Regions from separate parts of the Sphingomonas sp. GW821-FHT02B09 genome, predicted to be linked through region 2. Evidence: predicted binding sites of a transcription regulator. Region 2 holds the regulator's gene; each other region holds the start of a gene.

What was found. Region 2 encodes LexA, which represses DNA repair genes until DNA is damaged. Its sites were predicted from a motif close to GTTCCNCNCTTGTTCT; they were not measured.
Region 1: the regulator LexA is predicted to act here: its motif matches at 3,197-3,212, upstream of uvrA (excinuclease ABC subunit UvrA).
Region 3: the regulator LexA is predicted to act here: its motif matches at 1,858-1,873, upstream of AC07U4_RS00680 (ImuA family protein).

The regions. Positions count from the first base shown of each region.
Region 1 is NZ_JBWKVV010000002.1:751,494-756,809, forward strand. Features, by position in the region: gene AC07U4_RS11445 (hypothetical protein) at 1-100, opposite strand, end outside; gene uvrA (excinuclease ABC subunit UvrA) at 271-3,189, opposite strand; gene AC07U4_RS11455 (hypothetical protein) at 3,324-3,704, shown strand; gene AC07U4_RS11460 (methyl-accepting chemotaxis protein) at 4,131-5,316, opposite strand, start outside.
Region 2 is NZ_JBWKVV010000001.1:983,366-988,681, forward strand. Features, by position in the region: gene moaC (cyclic pyranopterin monophosphate synthase MoaC) at 1-356, shown strand, start outside; gene AC07U4_RS04530 (molybdopterin molybdotransferase MoeA) at 361-1,542, shown strand; gene lexA (transcriptional repressor LexA) at 1,601-2,284, shown strand; gene AC07U4_RS04540 (ComEC/Rec2 family competence protein) at 2,486-4,594, opposite strand; gene gltX (glutamate--tRNA ligase) at 4,687-5,316, shown strand, end outside.
Region 3 is NZ_JBWKVV010000001.1:153,854-159,169, reverse strand. Features, by position in the region: gene AC07U4_RS00695 (MBL fold metallo-hydrolase) at 1-806, opposite strand, end outside; gene AC07U4_RS00690 (SOS response-associated peptidase family protein) at 810-1,436, opposite strand; gene AC07U4_RS00685 (hypothetical protein) at 1,449-1,826, opposite strand; gene AC07U4_RS00680 (ImuA family protein) at 1,942-2,664, shown strand; gene AC07U4_RS00675 (Y-family DNA polymerase) at 2,582-4,372, shown strand; gene AC07U4_RS00670 (error-prone DNA polymerase) at 4,372-5,316, shown strand, end outside.

The DNA of each region.
Region 1 (5,316 bases), on a different contig from region 2:
CGACCAGTGCCTGCAGGGCAGGTGGCGGTGGCGGTTCGGACGACGCGGTGGCGGACGTTGCGATCGAAAGAGCGGCGAACACAGAGGCTGCGAATGTCATGGCAGCACCTTCCCATCGCTTTTTGACGTGGAAGTGACATCGAGACGGCCCTGGAACCTTACTCTGCGATTACGTAATCCAACACCTGTCGTTGCCCGTTGATCTAACGAAGAAATCCGCAAAATTCGTCGATGGCGCATCGCCGCAAAAATTTTGGGGAAATGCGGGCGTTACTCCGCCGCCACCGCCTCCCCGCCACGCGCCTTCAACAACGGCGCGAGATACTTCCCCGTGAAGCTCCGCGGTTCCTTGGCGACCACTTCGGGCGTGCCGACCGCGACGATCTCGCCGCCCTTGACGCCGCCTTCGGGGCCCAGATCGACCACCCAGTCGGCGGTCTTGATGACGTCGAGATTGTGCTCGATCACCACCACCGTATTGCCCTGCTCGACCAGGGCGTGGAGCACTTCGAGCAATTTGCGGACGTCCTCGAAATGCAGGCCGGTGGTCGGCTCGTCGAGGATGTACAAAGTATTGCCGGTCGCGCGGCGGGCGAGTTCCTTGGCGAGCTTGACGCGCTGCGCCTCGCCGCCCGACAGCGTCGTCGCCTGCTGGCCGACCTTGACGTAGCCGAGGCCGACCTCGACCAGCATCTCCATCTTGTCGCGGATCGGCGGCACCGCCTTGAAGAATTCTGCCGCATCCTCGACCGTCATGTCGAGCACGTCGGCGATGCTCTTGCCCTTGAACTTCACCTCCAGCGTCTCGCGATTGTAGCGCGCGCCGTGGCAGACGTCGCAGGTGACGTAGACGTCGGGGAGGAAGTGCATCTCGATCTTGAGCACGCCGTCGCCCTGGCACGCCTCGCAGCGGCCGCCCTTGACGTTGAAGCTGAACCGGCCGGGCTTGTAGCCGCGCGCCTGGCTCTCGGGCAGGCCGGCGAACCAGTCGCGGATCTGCGTGAAGCTGCCCGTATAGGTCGCCGGGTTCGAGCGCGGGGTGCGGCCGATCGGCGACTGGTCGATGTCGATCACCTTGTCGAGATGCTGGAGGCCGCTGACCTTGTCGTGCTTGCCGGCGAGGATGCGCGCGCCGTTGAGCGCGCGCGCCGCGGCGGCATAGAGCGTGTCGATCGTGAAGCTCGACTTGCCCGAGCCCGACACGCCGGTGATGCAGGTGAAGGTGCCGAGCGGGATGCTCGCGGTGACGCCGGTGAGGTTGTTGGCGCGCGCATTGTGGACGGTGAGCTGCTTGCCGTTGCCCTTGCGGCGCTTGGCCGGCACCGGGACCTGGCGGGTGCCGTTGAGATAGTCGGCGGTGATGCTCGTCTTGCTCTTGAGGATCTGCTTGAGCGTGCCCTGCGCGACGATCTGGCCGCCGTGGACGCCGGCGCCCGGCCCCATGTCGATGACGTAATCGGCGGTGCGGATCGCGTCCTCGTCATGTTCGACGACGAGCACGGTGTTGCCGAGGTCGCGCAGGCGCCTGAGCGTCGCGAGCAGCATGTCGTTGTCGCGCTGGTGGAGCCCGATCGAGGGTTCGTCGAGCACGTAGAGCACGCCCGACAGGCCGCTGCCGATCTGGCTGGCGAGGCGGATGCGCTGGCTCTCGCCGCCCGACAAGGTGCCGCTGGTACGGTCGAGGTTGAGATAGTCGAGGCCGACGTTGTTGAGGAAGCCCAGGCGCTCGACGATCTCCTTCAGGATGCGCTCGGCGATCGCGCGCTGTTGGTCGCCGAGATGGTTGGGCAAATCGGTGAAGAAGGCGAGCGCGTCGACCACCGAGAGATGCGTGGCATAGGCGATGTCGCGCATCGCGATCTTGACCGCCAGCGCCTCGGGCTTGAGGCGCGCGCCGTGGCAGACCTCGCACGGGCGCGAGCTCTGGTATTTGGACAATTCCTCGCGCATCCACGCGCTCTCGGTCTGGAGCAGGCGGCGGTTGAGGTTGCCGACGACGCCCTCGAACGGCTTCTTGACGTCATAGGCCTTCTTGCCGTCGACGAAGGTCAGCGTGACGGGCTTGCCCTTGCTGCCGTGCAGGATCAGCGCGTGGATCGCCTCTGGCAGGTCGGCCCAGGGCGTGTCGAGGCTGAAGTCGAATTCGCGCGCGAGGCTGCCGAGCACCTGCATGTAATAAGGGCTGGGCGGGTTGGATTTGGCCCAGGGGACGACGGCGCCCTTCTTGATGCTGAGCCCGTGGTTGGGGACGACGAGATCCTCGTCGAACAGCAGTTTCTCGCCGAGCCCGTCGCAGGCTGGGCAGGCGCCCTGCGGCGCGTTGAACGAGAACAGCCGCGGTTCGATCTCGGCGATGGTGAAGCCGCTGATAGGGCAGGCGAACTTCTCGGAGAAGACGATGCGGCCGGGAGGGGCGTTGTCGCCGAGCACTTCCGACTTGGGCGTGTGCGGCGTATATTCGTCTTTGGCGGGGTCGGCGGGATCGACATAGGCGAGGCCGTCGGCGAGTTTCAGCGCGGTCTCGAAACTCTCGGCGAGGCGCGTCGCGGCGTCGCCGCGCACGACCAGCCGGTCGACGACGATCTCGATGTCGTGCTTGAACTTCTTGTCGAGCGCGGGGGCCTCGTCGATCTCGTGGATCTCGCCGTCGATGCGGACGCGGGTGAAGCCCGCCTTCTGCCATTCGGCGAGTTCCTTGCGATATTCGCCCTTGCGGCCGCGCACGACGGGGGCGAGCAGATAGAGGCGCGTCCCCTCGGGCAGCGCGAGGACGCGGTCGACCATCTGGCTGACGGTCTGCGCGGCGATCGGCTCGCCGGTCGCGGGGCTGTAGGGGATGCCGACGCGCGCCCAGAGCAGGCGCATGTAATCGTAGATCTCGGTGACGGTCGCCACCGTCGAGCGCGGGTTGCGGCTGGTCGTCTTCTGCTCGATCGAGATCGCCGGCGACAGGCCCTCGATATGATCGACGTCGGGCTTCTGCATCAGCTCGAGGAACTGGCGGGCGTAGGCGGAGAGCGATTCGACGTAGCGGCGCTGGCCCTCGGCATAGATGGTGTCGAAGGCGAGGGACGACTTGCCCGAACCCGACAGGCCGGTGATCACCGTCAGCGTATCGCGGGGGATGTCGACATCGACGTCCTTGAGGTTGTGCTCGCGCGCGCCGCGGACGGTGATTTTGGTCAGCATGTGGCGGGTTCTACTTCTGTTCTGTGTCTGGGGCTAGTCCGGGAAGTAGGAACGCGCGGGAGGCTTCGCCAGCACCACGTTGAAACGCGCGGCGCGTGTCTTATCTCGGCGACACACAGACAGAGAGGCCGCGCATGGGCAAGAAGACGAAGAAGGCGAAGCTCCCCAAGGAGGTGCTCGGCATCCGCCTGCCCAAGGAGCTGCGCGAGGCGGGCGGGGCGTTGCTTGAGAAAGCGAACAGCCCGCAGGGGCGCGAGATGCTCGCGGCGGGGCTGACGATGGCCGCGGCGGCGGCGACCGCGGCGGTGGCGAAGGGCCGGACGAAGCGCGAGGCGGCGGGGGAGCGGCCGGTGCCGCCGGTGCCTCCGACGACGGGGGCGGCACCCGAGCCGCGGCGTCCACCCGAACCGCCGCAGGGCACGCAGACGCAACCCGATCCGCAGGCGATCGCCGATGCGGTCGGCAAGGCGGCGGAGGCGCTGCTCGGCCGGTTGTTCGGGGGGAAGAAGGCCTAGGCCGGATCGGCATGCGGTGGTGTCGCGGCCTTGACCGTCCGGGTGCATCACCGCGGTTTTGTCGGGGGCCTTTGCAAACGCCGCGTAGTGCTCCTGCGAACGCAGGAGCCCAGGCGTTCCGAGCGCCATAAGGTGTTGTTTTGTTTGGCTCTGGGCTCCTGCGTTCGCAGGAGCACTGTGCTGATGTGGACTGTCTTAGAGCCTCGACGTGTTCCGGCGTCCATCGGGCCGTGCGGGATGGTGTCCCGTCAAGTCTTACCCCTCGCCGCAGGGTGGACCCCGGAACAAGTCCGGGTGACGGGGTGGGCTTAGCAGACGGTGGGCTCGTGCGAACGCCCCTGTGCGATCGCTTTGGGGTGACGGAAGAGCGAAGCTTCGGCGCTCATCATCGGCCGGGATACGGAATGTCGATCTGGCCCGCGGGCATCAGGACAGCCTTTGCTTGAGCGGGACGATCGTCTGTGGCGTCAGGTCGACCGGGCGTTGCCGCCATGCCCGACGCGGCTGGCGGTCGCGCTCGGGCAGGAGGTCGTTGGCGGCCTCCCATTCGGTGAAGCGGAACTGCTCGATCTGGTCGGTCATCGCATGCGTCTCGTCGACCAGCTTGCGCGCGGCGGCGGTCTCTTCTTCGGCGACCGCGGCATTCTGCTGTGTGACGTTGTCGAGCTCGGCCACCGCGGCCGTGATCTGCTGCAAGGCGAGGGACTGATGTTCGACGTTCTCGGCGATGTTGGTGGTCAGCAGTGCCATCTTGCCGACGCGCTCGATCACCCGGCCGAGGGCGATCTCGACGTCGCCGACCGAGCGGACGCCGAGCCCGATCTGCTCGGCCGAGCGGCCGATCCGTCGCTTGACGTCCATCGCGGCCTCGGCCGACCGTCCGGCAAGCGCGCGCACTTCCTGCGCGACGACCGCGAAGCCCTTGCCGGCTTCGCCGGCGCGTGCCGCCTCGACCCCGGCGTTGAGCGCCAGCAGGTTGGTCTGAAAGGCGATGCGGTCGATGACGACGAGGATTTCACCGATTTCGTTGGAGAATTGTTCGAGCCGGTTGATCGCGGCGACCGCGTCCTTGAGCATCTCGCCCGACTTTTCGGCGTCGACATGCGCTTCCGAAACCGCTTGGCGCACCTGCACGGCGTTGCCGGCGGAGTCGGTCAGCGCGCCGCTGAGCTGCTGGAGCGCGCTGGCGGTTTCCTCGAGGCTCGTCGCCTGCCGCTCGGTACGTTGGGACAGATCGTTCGATGATTGCATCAATTCCTGCGCGCCGGACGCGATATCGGTGGCGCTGAGGCGGACCGAGGCCAGTGCCGTGCCAAGGGCGTCGGCGGCGTGGTTGAAATCGCTCTTGAGCTTGCCGAACTCTCCGGCGAGGGCGCCTTCGACCCGCACGGTGAGATCGCCGCCGGCGAGCTTGTGCAGCGCGCCGCCGATGCTGCGGACGATGAGGCGGGCCTGCTCGCGACGGATCATCTCGGTCAGCGCCCCGACCGCGACCGCGAGCAGGCTGAGAAAGGTCACGGCGGCCAACAGCGTCCGGTTCGCGGCGCGTTGCGCGACCGCGGCCTTGTGGCGCAGCGCGGCGACCTCTGCGGTCATCGCATCGATCTGGGCG
Region 2 (5,316 bases):
CGGATGCGCTCGCCGCGATCCGCGACGGTGCGGCGAAGAAGGGCGACGTGCTCGCCGTCGCCCGCGTTGCCGGCATCATGGCGGCGAAGAAGACCGCCGAGCTGATCCCGCTCTGCCACCCCCTCCCCCTCACGCGTGTCACGCTCGACCTCGTGCTCGACGAGGCGGGCATCACCGCCACCGCGCTCGCCGCGACCGACGGCAAGACCGGTGTCGAGATGGAGGCGCTCACCGCCGTGTCGGTCGCGCTGCTGACCATCTACGACATGGCCAAGGCGATGGACCGCGGCATGACGATCACCGGCATCCGCCTGCTCGAAAAGGCCGGCGGCAAGTCCGGCGACTGGCGCGCCTGACGCGATGGCCTTGCTGCCGATCGCCGAGGCGCAAGCCCGCCTGTTCGCCTCGGCGGCCCCAATCGCCGTCGAAGAGGTGCCGCTCGCTCAGGCGCACGGACGCTGGGCCGCCGCCGACGTCGCCGCCCACCGGACGCAGCCGGCGACCGATCTGTCGGCGATGGACGGCTATGCCATCCGCTTCGCCGACCTCCCCGGTCCCTGGACGCTGATCGGCGAAAGCGCCGCCGGCCGCCCCTTCGCCGGCGCGGTCGGCCCAGGCGAAACGGTTCGGATCTTCACCGGCGCGGCGATGCCCGCGGGCGCCGACACGGTGATGATCCAGGAGGAAGTCGCCGCCGACGGCACGGCAATCCGGCTGACCGGCGAAGGTCCGCCGACGCACGGCCGCAACACCCGCCGCCGCGGCCTCGATTTCACCACCGGTGGCCGGCTGATCGCGCAGGGCGAGCGGCTGACCGCCGCGCGGATCGCGGTCGCGGCGACCGGCGGCGTGGCGACGATCGCCGTCCACCGCCGCGTGCGGGTCGCGATCTGCGCGACCGGCGACGAACTGGTCGAGCCCGGCCGCGGCGCCTCGCCCGACGCGCTCCCCGAATCGAACCGCGCGATGCTGGCGGCGCTGCTCGCCGACCTGCCGATCGAGTTGATCGACCTCGGCATTCTCCCCGACGATCTCGGCGCGTTGCGGGACGCCTTCGCCGGTGTCGAAGCCGATTTGCTCGTCACCACCGGCGGCGCTTCGGTCGGCGACCACGATCTCGTCCGTCCGGCGCTCGAGGCCGCCGGCGGCAGCATCGATTTTTGGCGGATCGCGCTGCGCCCCGGCAAGCCGATGATGGCGGGCCGGCTCGGCGACACGATCCTGCTCGGCCTGCCCGGTAATCCGGTGTCCGCATTCGTCACCGCGTTGCTGTTCGTCAAACCGCTGGTCGCGCGCCTCGCCGGCGCCGCCGACCCGCTACCGCGCACGACGATGACCATCCTCGGCGAGGACCTGCCCGCGAACGGCCCGCGCACCGACTATCTGCGCGCCGAGCTGCGCGACGGTCGCGCCTTTGCCTCGACCATCCAGGACAGTTCGATGCTCCTCACGCTCGCCCGCTCGCACTGCCTGATCGTGCGGCCGGTGGACGCGCCTGCCGCCAGTGCGGGCGACTCGGCAGAAATCCTCGTCATCGCTTGACGCGCGCTATCCTGTTCCCTAGAAGTTCCGCGTCTGTTCCGACGGGGAAGGTCCGCTCATGCTCACGCGCAAGCAACACGAGCTCGTTTGCTTCATCAACGACCGGCTGGAAGAAACCGGCATCTCGCCCTCGTTCGAGGAGATGAAGGAAGCGCTCGACCTGAAATCCAAATCGGGCGTGCATCGCCTGATCAGCGCGCTCGAGGAACGGCATTTCATCCGCCGTCTGCCCAACCGTGCCCGTGCGCTCGAAGTGCTGCGCATGCCGGAACGGTCGGAACGCAAGCCCGCGCCGGCCGCCCCGGCCGTGCCCCCTGCCAAGACCGGCAACGTCCGCCCCGCGGCGACGCCGGCCAACGACGTCATCGAAATCCCGCTGCACGGCCGCATCGCCGCCGGCGTGCCGATCGAGGCGTTCGAGGGAAGCTCGATGCTCGCGGTGCCGGCCGCTTTGCTCGGTTCGGGCGAACATTATGCGCTGGAAGTATCGGGCGATTCGATGGTCGAGGCGGGCATTCTCGACGGCGACTATGCGCTGATCCGCCGGACCGAAGTCGCCCGCGACGGCGAGATCGTCGTCGCGCTGATCGACGACAGCGAGGCGACGCTCAAATATTTCCGTCGCGAGGGCGCGATGGTCCGGCTCGATCCGGCCAATCGCGCCTATGAACCGCAACGCTACGTGCCCTCGCACGTCCGCGTGCAAGGCAAATTGTCGGGCATCCTGCGCCGCTACGATTGAGCCGCCGGCGGGATCGCATATGGGCCTCCATGTACGCCCAACGCTTTCCACCCTCTCTCGGTCACCCCGGACGTGTTCGAGACCTCTGCGAACGTCATCCCAGTGCTCCTGCGAAAGCAGGAGCCCAGGAGTCCGGAACGCCATACGCCGTTGTTCTGCTTGGCTCTGGACTCCTGCGTCCGCAGGAGCACTGGCGGACTTTCACGGGGCACCCCATCGACGCTTTCTATGGTGCTCGCCCGTCACCGCCGGCATGACCCGCACGGCAGCGAACCACGGATGCGCATCCGCGTCGCGCCGCACCGTCCGCACCTCGCCACCCGCGAAGGTCACCGCGACCCCGCCGGTCCGCCGCAGCATCGGCGCGTCCAGCCGGAGCCAGCGCGGCCGGCACGCCCGCGGCAGATGGCGTTCGCTCACCACCACATCCGCACGCGCACAGGCCGTCGCGAGATCGTCGCGGTTCACCGGATACAGGCTCCGCGTCGCCAGCACCCGCCAGCGCCGCCCGCCCGCATCCACATCGACCGCACAGGCATCGCGCGTGCAGCGCGCCGCCGCCTGCTCCCCCAATAGCATCCCCGCGTCGGCGCCGCCGTTTTCGGCGAGCATGTCCCGCGTATAGTCCCCGGCCCGATCACGCAGCAGCGCCAGCCCGCCGCCGACACGCACCGCCATATGCCGCCCGTCGCCCGTCACCAGCAGGTCGGGCGCGGGCGTCAGCCACGTCCAGCCCGCACCGATGACGAGCGGTACCACGCCGAGCCGCCGCCACCGCGTCCGCCACAAAGCCAGCCACAATCCCCCCGCCACCAAGAGCGCAAACGCCGCCGCCGGCATCGACGGCAGCGCAAGCGACGATCCCGGCGCAGCGGCGACCGCATGCGCGAGGACCAGCAACAGGCGTAAGGCGACATCGGTCGCCCACCAGACCGGCCCGCCGCAGCCCAAGGCGTCGAGCAGCAGGGCGAGGGCCTCCAGCGGCATCACCACGAAGGTGGTGAGCGGGATGGCGACGATGTTCGCCGCCGCGCCGTAGAGCCCCGCTTTGTGGAAGTGATAGACTGCGATCGGCATCAGCGCCGCCTCGACGACCAGCCCGGTGAGCAGCAGCGACACCAGCGATCGCAGCACGCGAGCCATTCGCCCCTCCTCGCGCGGCGCGAACCATGATTCGACACGCGGATGCTCGTGCAGCGCGACGATCGCCGCGATCGCCGCGAAGGACAGTTGGAAGCTCGCGCCGGTCACCGCCTCCGGCCAGACGAGCAGCACCGTCATCGCGCCCGCGGCGACCAGCCGCAACGTCACCGCCTCGCGCCCGAGCACCAGTGCCCCCAGCACCAGCAGCGATGCGACGCAGGACCGGATCGTCGGCACCTGACTGCCGGTGAGCCAGGTATAGCCGATCGCCGCCAGCGCTCCTGCCGCCGCCGCGACCAGCGGCAACCGGACGCGGATCGCCAGCCACGGCCACAAGGCGAGCAGCCGCATGACCAGCAGCATCGTCGCACCGACGGCTGCGGTGATGTGCAACCCGCTGACCGACAAGAGATGCGCGAGGCCGGCACGGCGCATCGCTTCCGAATCGTCCGGGGTGATCGCACCCTCGTCACCGGTGGCAAGCGCGGCCGCGATCCCGCCGCGGCTGCCGTCCAGCCGGGCGGTGATATGATCGGTCAGCCGCGTCCGCAGGCCACCCCCCGCCGGGGCGGGCCGGATCACCGTCACCGGCGCGAAACCACGCCCGGTCGCGCCGATACCCGCGAACCACGCCACCCGTGCGAAATCATAGGCGCCGGGCACCGCGGCGTCGGGCGGCGGCATCAGTCGCGCCCGCAGCCGGACGACCGCACCCGCCCCCAGGTCCGCCGGTACGTCCGCCGCGGCGAGATTGACCCGCAGCCGCGTCGGCAGGCCCTGGCCGGCGTCGGCGCGGATCGTCAGCCGCATCAGTCCGCGCGCGATCAACGGCTCGGCCCGCTCGACGCTGCCGCGTACCACCGCGACGACCGGGCGTGCGAGCACCGGTTCGGCGACCCGCTCCGCCCGCCACCAGATCAGCGCCAACCCGGCGGCGACGGCCACGGCACCGAGCGCGACGACCCGCGCAGCCCGGTCGCCGCGTGCCAACCCGATGGCGGCGAATGCCACGGCGGCGCACAGCAGCAGCGTCGTCGTCCACGTCCGCGGATCGGGCAGCACGAACCACGCCGCGATCCCGCCACCGAATGCCACCGGCAGCCACAGCACCAACTGATCGCGTTCCGCCTCCAGCCATTCTTCGATACCGACGCGCAACCGTTCCATGGCGCGGGGCATTTGAAGGCGCAGAAGCCGCGTGCTAGGGCCCGCGGCGGCCGCTCCGGCCGTCACGTCTCGAACCTTGGGAGCAAGCGCGGTTGAGCGCCACGAACGATAATCCTGCGACGATCGTCACGCGCTTCGCGCCGTCGCCGACCGGCTATCTGCATCTCGGCGGTGCGCGCACCGCGCTGTTCAACTGGCTCTACGCGCGCCATCATGGCGGCACGTTCCTGCTGCGCATCGAGGACACCGATCGCGCCCGCTCCACCCAGCCGGCGATCGACGCGATCCTCGGTGGGCTCAAATGGCTCGGCCTCGACTGGGACGGCGACGCCGTCTTCCAGTTCGCCCGCGCCGACCGTCATGCCGAAGTCGCGCATCAGATGGTCGCCAGCGGCCATGCCTATCGCTGCTACATGACCGCCGAGGAGATCACCGCCCAGCGCGAGGCGGCGCAGGCGGCGAAGCAGCCGCTGCGCATCCGCTCGCCGTGGCGCGACGCCGATCCGGCGACCGCACCCGCGGGCCAGCCCTTCGTCGTCCGCCTCAAGGCGCCGCGCGACGGCGCGACGACGATCGAGGATCGCGTCCAGGGGTCGGTAACCGTCCAGAATGCCGAACTCGACGATCTGATCCTCCTGCGCTCGGACGGGACGCCGACGTACATGCTCGCGGTGGTGGTCGACGACCATGACATGGGCGTGACGCACGTCATCCGCGGCGAC
Region 3 (5,316 bases), 830 kb from region 2:
ATCCGCACCGCCTCGGCCGGATTGACGTGCTGGGCCGCCATGAACCAGCGCGGCGCATAGGCACCGATCGGGATCAGCGCGACATCGGGTGCCCCGAGGCGTATTTGAACCTCGCCGAAGATGCGACCATCGCCATAGCCCGTGTCGCCGACGAACCAGATCGCGCCGGCGGGTGTCTCGAGGTAATGGCCGCCCCACAGCATCATCCGCGTGTCGCTCGGCCAGCGGTTCGACCAGTGATAGGCGGGAGTCACCGTCGTCGCGATGCCGTCGCCAAGCGCCAGCCGGCCCCACCAGTCGCCGGTGATGCAACGGGCTGCCGGCACAGCCGTCCGCACGATCGCATCGTTGCCGAGCGGCATCACCATCAGCGGGTCGTGGAGCGCGTGCAGCCGCTGCAGTGTCGCGACATCGAGATGATCGTAATGGCCGTGGCTGAGCAGCACGACGTCGATCGGCGGCAGGTCATCGAAAGCGATCCCCGGCGCCGTCACCCGCTTCGGTCCGACCCGGCGGAACGGGCTTGCCCGCTCCGACCAGACCGGATCGGTCAGGATGTTGCAGCCTGCGGCCTGAATGAGCAGCGAGGCATGGCCGACCATCGTGATCCGGAGCCCGGCGACGCGTGCCTTGGGTTTGGCCGGGACGATCGGCACCGAGGCTGGCCATTTTGCCGCACGGCCGCCGAGCTTCCAGCGCAGCATGTCGGAGATACCGCGATCGGTGCTTGCCTGACCGGGATTGAAGAAGCGGATGCCGTCGAAATGATCGCTCGGCGGGCCGTCGTAATAGCGATTGCGGGCCATCGGTCAGGCGACTTGCATCAATTGCGAAGGATAGGCGGTGAGCAGCGTCACGGCCTCTTCGACCGGCGCGGTCAGCCAGCGTTCCTGATCCTCGGCGAGCAGGATCACCGGCATCGCCTTGGGGTGTTTCGGCGCGACGAGCGGATTGGGCTCGGTGGTGCAAAAGGCATAGACGCGGTCGTGGTCGGCATCGACCTTCCACAGGCCGGCGAAGCACGGCACCGGCTGGTCCTCGACGGTGAACCACCAGTTGGTGTCGCCCGGCCCCTGCCGGTCGGACACAGCCTTGGGTTCGGCGAAGCGGGTGAAGGGCACGAGGCAGCGATGCTCTGACCGCAGCAGCCAGGGCTTCCATAAATTGTTGTGCAGATTGCGGGCGTTGGTCCACCAGTCGTAGAGGAACGGCAGTTCCCCCTCGCGCGCGGCACGCTTGCGGGGTTTCCGCGTCGGGAAGCCCCAGCGCATCGTGCTCAGCACGCGCCGGCCCTCTTCGTAGCGCACGACGTAGCCGGGCTTGCCGGGGGCGGCATAGTCCTTCTCGATACCCAGCACATTGGCCGCGTCGTCGACCGCGGCGAGCGCATCGAAATAGCCGCGCGGATCGACCTTCAAGTTATAGAGATTGCACATCTCCGTCTTCGATCACGAGCGATGGCGCGAGACAAGCTTCTTCCACGTTGCCTTGTCCGGATAGGGCAGCGGCGCGCCGGTCGGCGGTTCGCGACCGACCGTGACGCGCGGTCGCGCTGTTGCTTTCTGCTCACGGCAGCCGGCGCAGCACAGGCGGGCTGCCACTGCGGGCAGGCCATCGTCCCAGCCGCGCCGGATGAACATCCACCACAGGCACACCGCATCCAGCACCCGGACATGACCGCAGCGCGGGCACGTCAGGCGCAACGTCCGCTTGTACAGCGCGCATTGCTCGAGCGTGCGCAGGCGGCGCCCGACATGGTCGTAGTCCGCGTGCGCTGACCCCGTCGGAGCTGCGGCCCCGGCAGCGTCGATCCCGTTTCGGTTCACCGAATCCCTCCCGTAACGCCTTGACCCTTCGTCAACAATTCTGGAACATATAGCGAACAGATGAGTCGCAACAGTCATGTCCGCTAACCCCCAATCCGATGAGGCCCTGGCCCGCTTGCGCGAAGAGCTGGGTGCCGTGCGCGGGCCGAAGCTGGCGGTTCTGCCCTTCGACATCGATGCGATCGACAGGCGACTCGCCGAGGGCGGACTCGTGCTGGGTGGCCTGCACGAGGTGTCGCCGGCGACGCCGACGCTCACCGACGATGCCGCGGCGACGCTCTTTTCCGTCGGCATCGCTGCCCGCGCTGCGGCGCGGTCCGGCAAGCGCGTGCTCTGGGCGCTGACCCGCTTCGACCTCTACGCCCCCGGTCTGGAGCAGGCCGGGCTCGACCCGGCGACGCTGCTGTTCGTCGAGGCGCACGACGACAAACACGTGCTCGCCGTCATGGAAGACGGCCTGCGCCACGGCGGCCTCGCCGCGGTCGTCGGCGAGGTCAAGCGGGCCGATATGGTCGCGACGCGGCGGCTGCAGCTTGCTGCGATGAGCGGCCACGCTCCGGCGCTGCTCGCGCGCCGCTGGCGCAAGGCGGGCGTCGAGCCCCTGTCCGACCTCTCCGCGGCGATGACGCGCTGGCGGATCGCCTGCGCGCCGTCCGAGCGGCTGCCGGCCCCCGGCGTCGGCCGGGCACGCTGGACCGTCGACCTCGCGCGCCAACGCGGCGGTCCCCCCTTCACCCTGCAACTGGAGGCATGCGATGACACGGGTCGCCTCGCTCTACCTGCCGCACCTCGCCATCGAGCGACTGCGCCGGCTCGAGCGACCGCGCGCGCTGCCTGAACCGCAGCCTGCGCCATTGCTGCCGATCGACGACGACCCTGGTGCCTGTTCGGTGCCGCGGGGCGGCGGCTGGCGCCCGGGCGCACGCTGGGCGCGCGACGACGGCGCACGTGCAGCGATCGAAGATCAGACTGCGGCGCTGCCGCGCCACCAGCAGCCGACGATGCGCGAACTCGGTCGGCGCTCCGAGGCGGCGGATCATCCGTTCAAGCGACCGGTGCCGGCAGGCGGCACGCGCAGCCCCTTGCCGGTGGCCGTGCCGGTCGCGCATGCGGTGCCGCTGGTCCTCGCGGAGCAGGCCGGTCAACGCCACGTCATCACCGCCGCCTGTCCCGTCGCGCTTTCACTCGGCCTGATACCCGGCATGGCGGTGACGCAGGCGCGCGCGCTGGTCGCCGAGGTCGACGTGCGTGCCGCCGATCCCGCCGCCGATCGCGCCGTGCTCAACAGCCTCGCGCTGCATGCGGTGCGGCATTGGACGCCCACCGCCGCGGCGAGTGGCGCGGACGGGCTGTGGATCGAGCTGACCGGTACGGCGCACCTTCATGGCGGCGAGGCGCGCTTCTGCCGGCGGCTGGTCCGCTTCTGCCGGCGCTTCGGCTATACTGCACGCGTTGCGGTGGCGGGAACGCCGGGCGCCGCGCACGCGCTCGCACGGTTCGGGCGCGACGCGATCAGCGCCATCCCGAACGGCGGCGAGGCGCAGGCGCTCGCCGGCCTGCCGCCCGCCGCGCTGCGCCTGACGCCCGAGGCGCTGACCGCCGCGGCGCGGTTCGGGCTCGACCGGATCGCCGATCTGCTGCCGCTGCCGCGCGGTCCCCTCGCGCGCCGGCTGGGGCTCGCCAGCGTGCGCCGTCTCGACGAGGCGCTCGGCCGGGTGGCGGAACCGATCGTGCCGGTCGTCCCGGAGGAGACGCCGCTGGCCCGCCGCCGCCTGCTCGAGCCGATCGGCACCGCCGAGGCGATCGAACACGTCATCCGCGATCTTCTCGCCGATATGATCGGGCTGCTGCAGGAGCGCGGCGCCGGCGCCCGCACGTTGCTGCTCGTCATCGAGCGGATCGACGGCAGCGAGCAGCGGCTCGCCATCGGCACGTCGCGACCGACGCGCGACGCGAGCCATCTCGCCCGTCTTTTCCACCTCAGAATCGAGACGATCGATCCGGGTGACGGGATCGAGACGATGCGGCTCGCCGCCACCCGTACCGATCCGCTCGGCGCGACCGCGCTCGCCGCGAGCCTCGCCGGCGACGATGCGCCGCCGGATGTCACGACGCTGGTAGACCAGATCGCAGGCCGCTTGGGTGATGCGGCTCTGTTTACCGCCGCACCGGTGGAGAGCGACGTGCCCGAGCGCGCCGTCCGTCGCACCGCACCGCTCGCTGCCCCGACCGGCTGGCCCGCGTGGCGGCGGCCGGTGCGGCTCCTCAACCGGCCCGAACCCCTGGTCGGCGTGCTGGCCTTGCTGCCGGACGCACCGCCCCGGCGCTTCACATGGCGTGGCCAAGTCCATGCCGTCGTCGCCGGCGACGGCCCCGAGCGCATCCACGGCGAATGGTGGCGGCGCGACGGCGAGCTATGGGCGGTGCGCGACTATTTCCGCGTCGAGGACGATACCGGCGCGCGCTTCTGGCTGTTCCGCCGCGGCGATGGCGTCGATGGCGCGACCGGCGACCTGAGCTGGTATCTGCATGGGCTGTTCGGCTGATGGCGACCCAGACGACCTATGTCGAACTCCAGGTCACCAGCCATTTCTCGTTCCTGCGTGGTGCCTCCAGCCCCGACGAACTGTTCGCGGCCGCGGCGCTGCTCGGTCATGCCGCGCTCGGGCTGACCGATCTCGGCAGCGTCGCCGGGCTGGTCCGTGGCTGGGAGGCACAGAAAGCGACCGGCGTGCGGATGATCGCGGGCGCGCGGGTGCGGCTCGACGACGGGCGCATGCTGCTGCTCTACCCGACCGACAAGCCCGCCTGGTCACGCCTCACCCGTCTGCTCACGCTCGGCAAGTCGCGCGCCGGCAAGGGCGGCTGCGCGCTGGCGTGGGAGGATGTCGTCACCTGGAACGCGGGGCTGATCGCCATCCTGCTTCCCGATCTGCCCGGTGACGCCACCCGTAGCGATCTCGGCGACCTGCACGAGGTATTCGGGGACCGTGGCTATTGTGCGCTTACCTTCCGGCGACGGCCCGACGATGCGATGCGCCTGCACGACCTCGCCCGGCAGGCGTCCGACGCAGGGGTCGCAACTGTCGCGGTCGGCGACATCCTCTATCATGCGCCCGACGCACGGCTGCTGCAGGACGTCGTCACCGCGATCCGCGAGAAATGTACCGTCGATACGCTGGGTTACCGCCGCGAACGCCACGCCGACCGGCACCTCAAATCCCCGGAAGAGATGGAGCGTCGCTTCGCCGCCTTCCCCGACGCGATCCGCGCCACCGCCGAGATCGCGCGCCGCTGCACCTTCGACCTTGGTGAGCTGAGCTACCAATATCCCGACGAGCGCGTCGTCGACGGGCTGACCGCGCAGCAGGCGCTCGAACAGCTCACCGAGGCCGCCGTGGAACGCCGGTTTCCCGACGGCGTGCCCGCCCAATACCGGACGCAGATCGATCACGAACTGCGGCTGATCGCAGAACTCGCTTATGCGCCC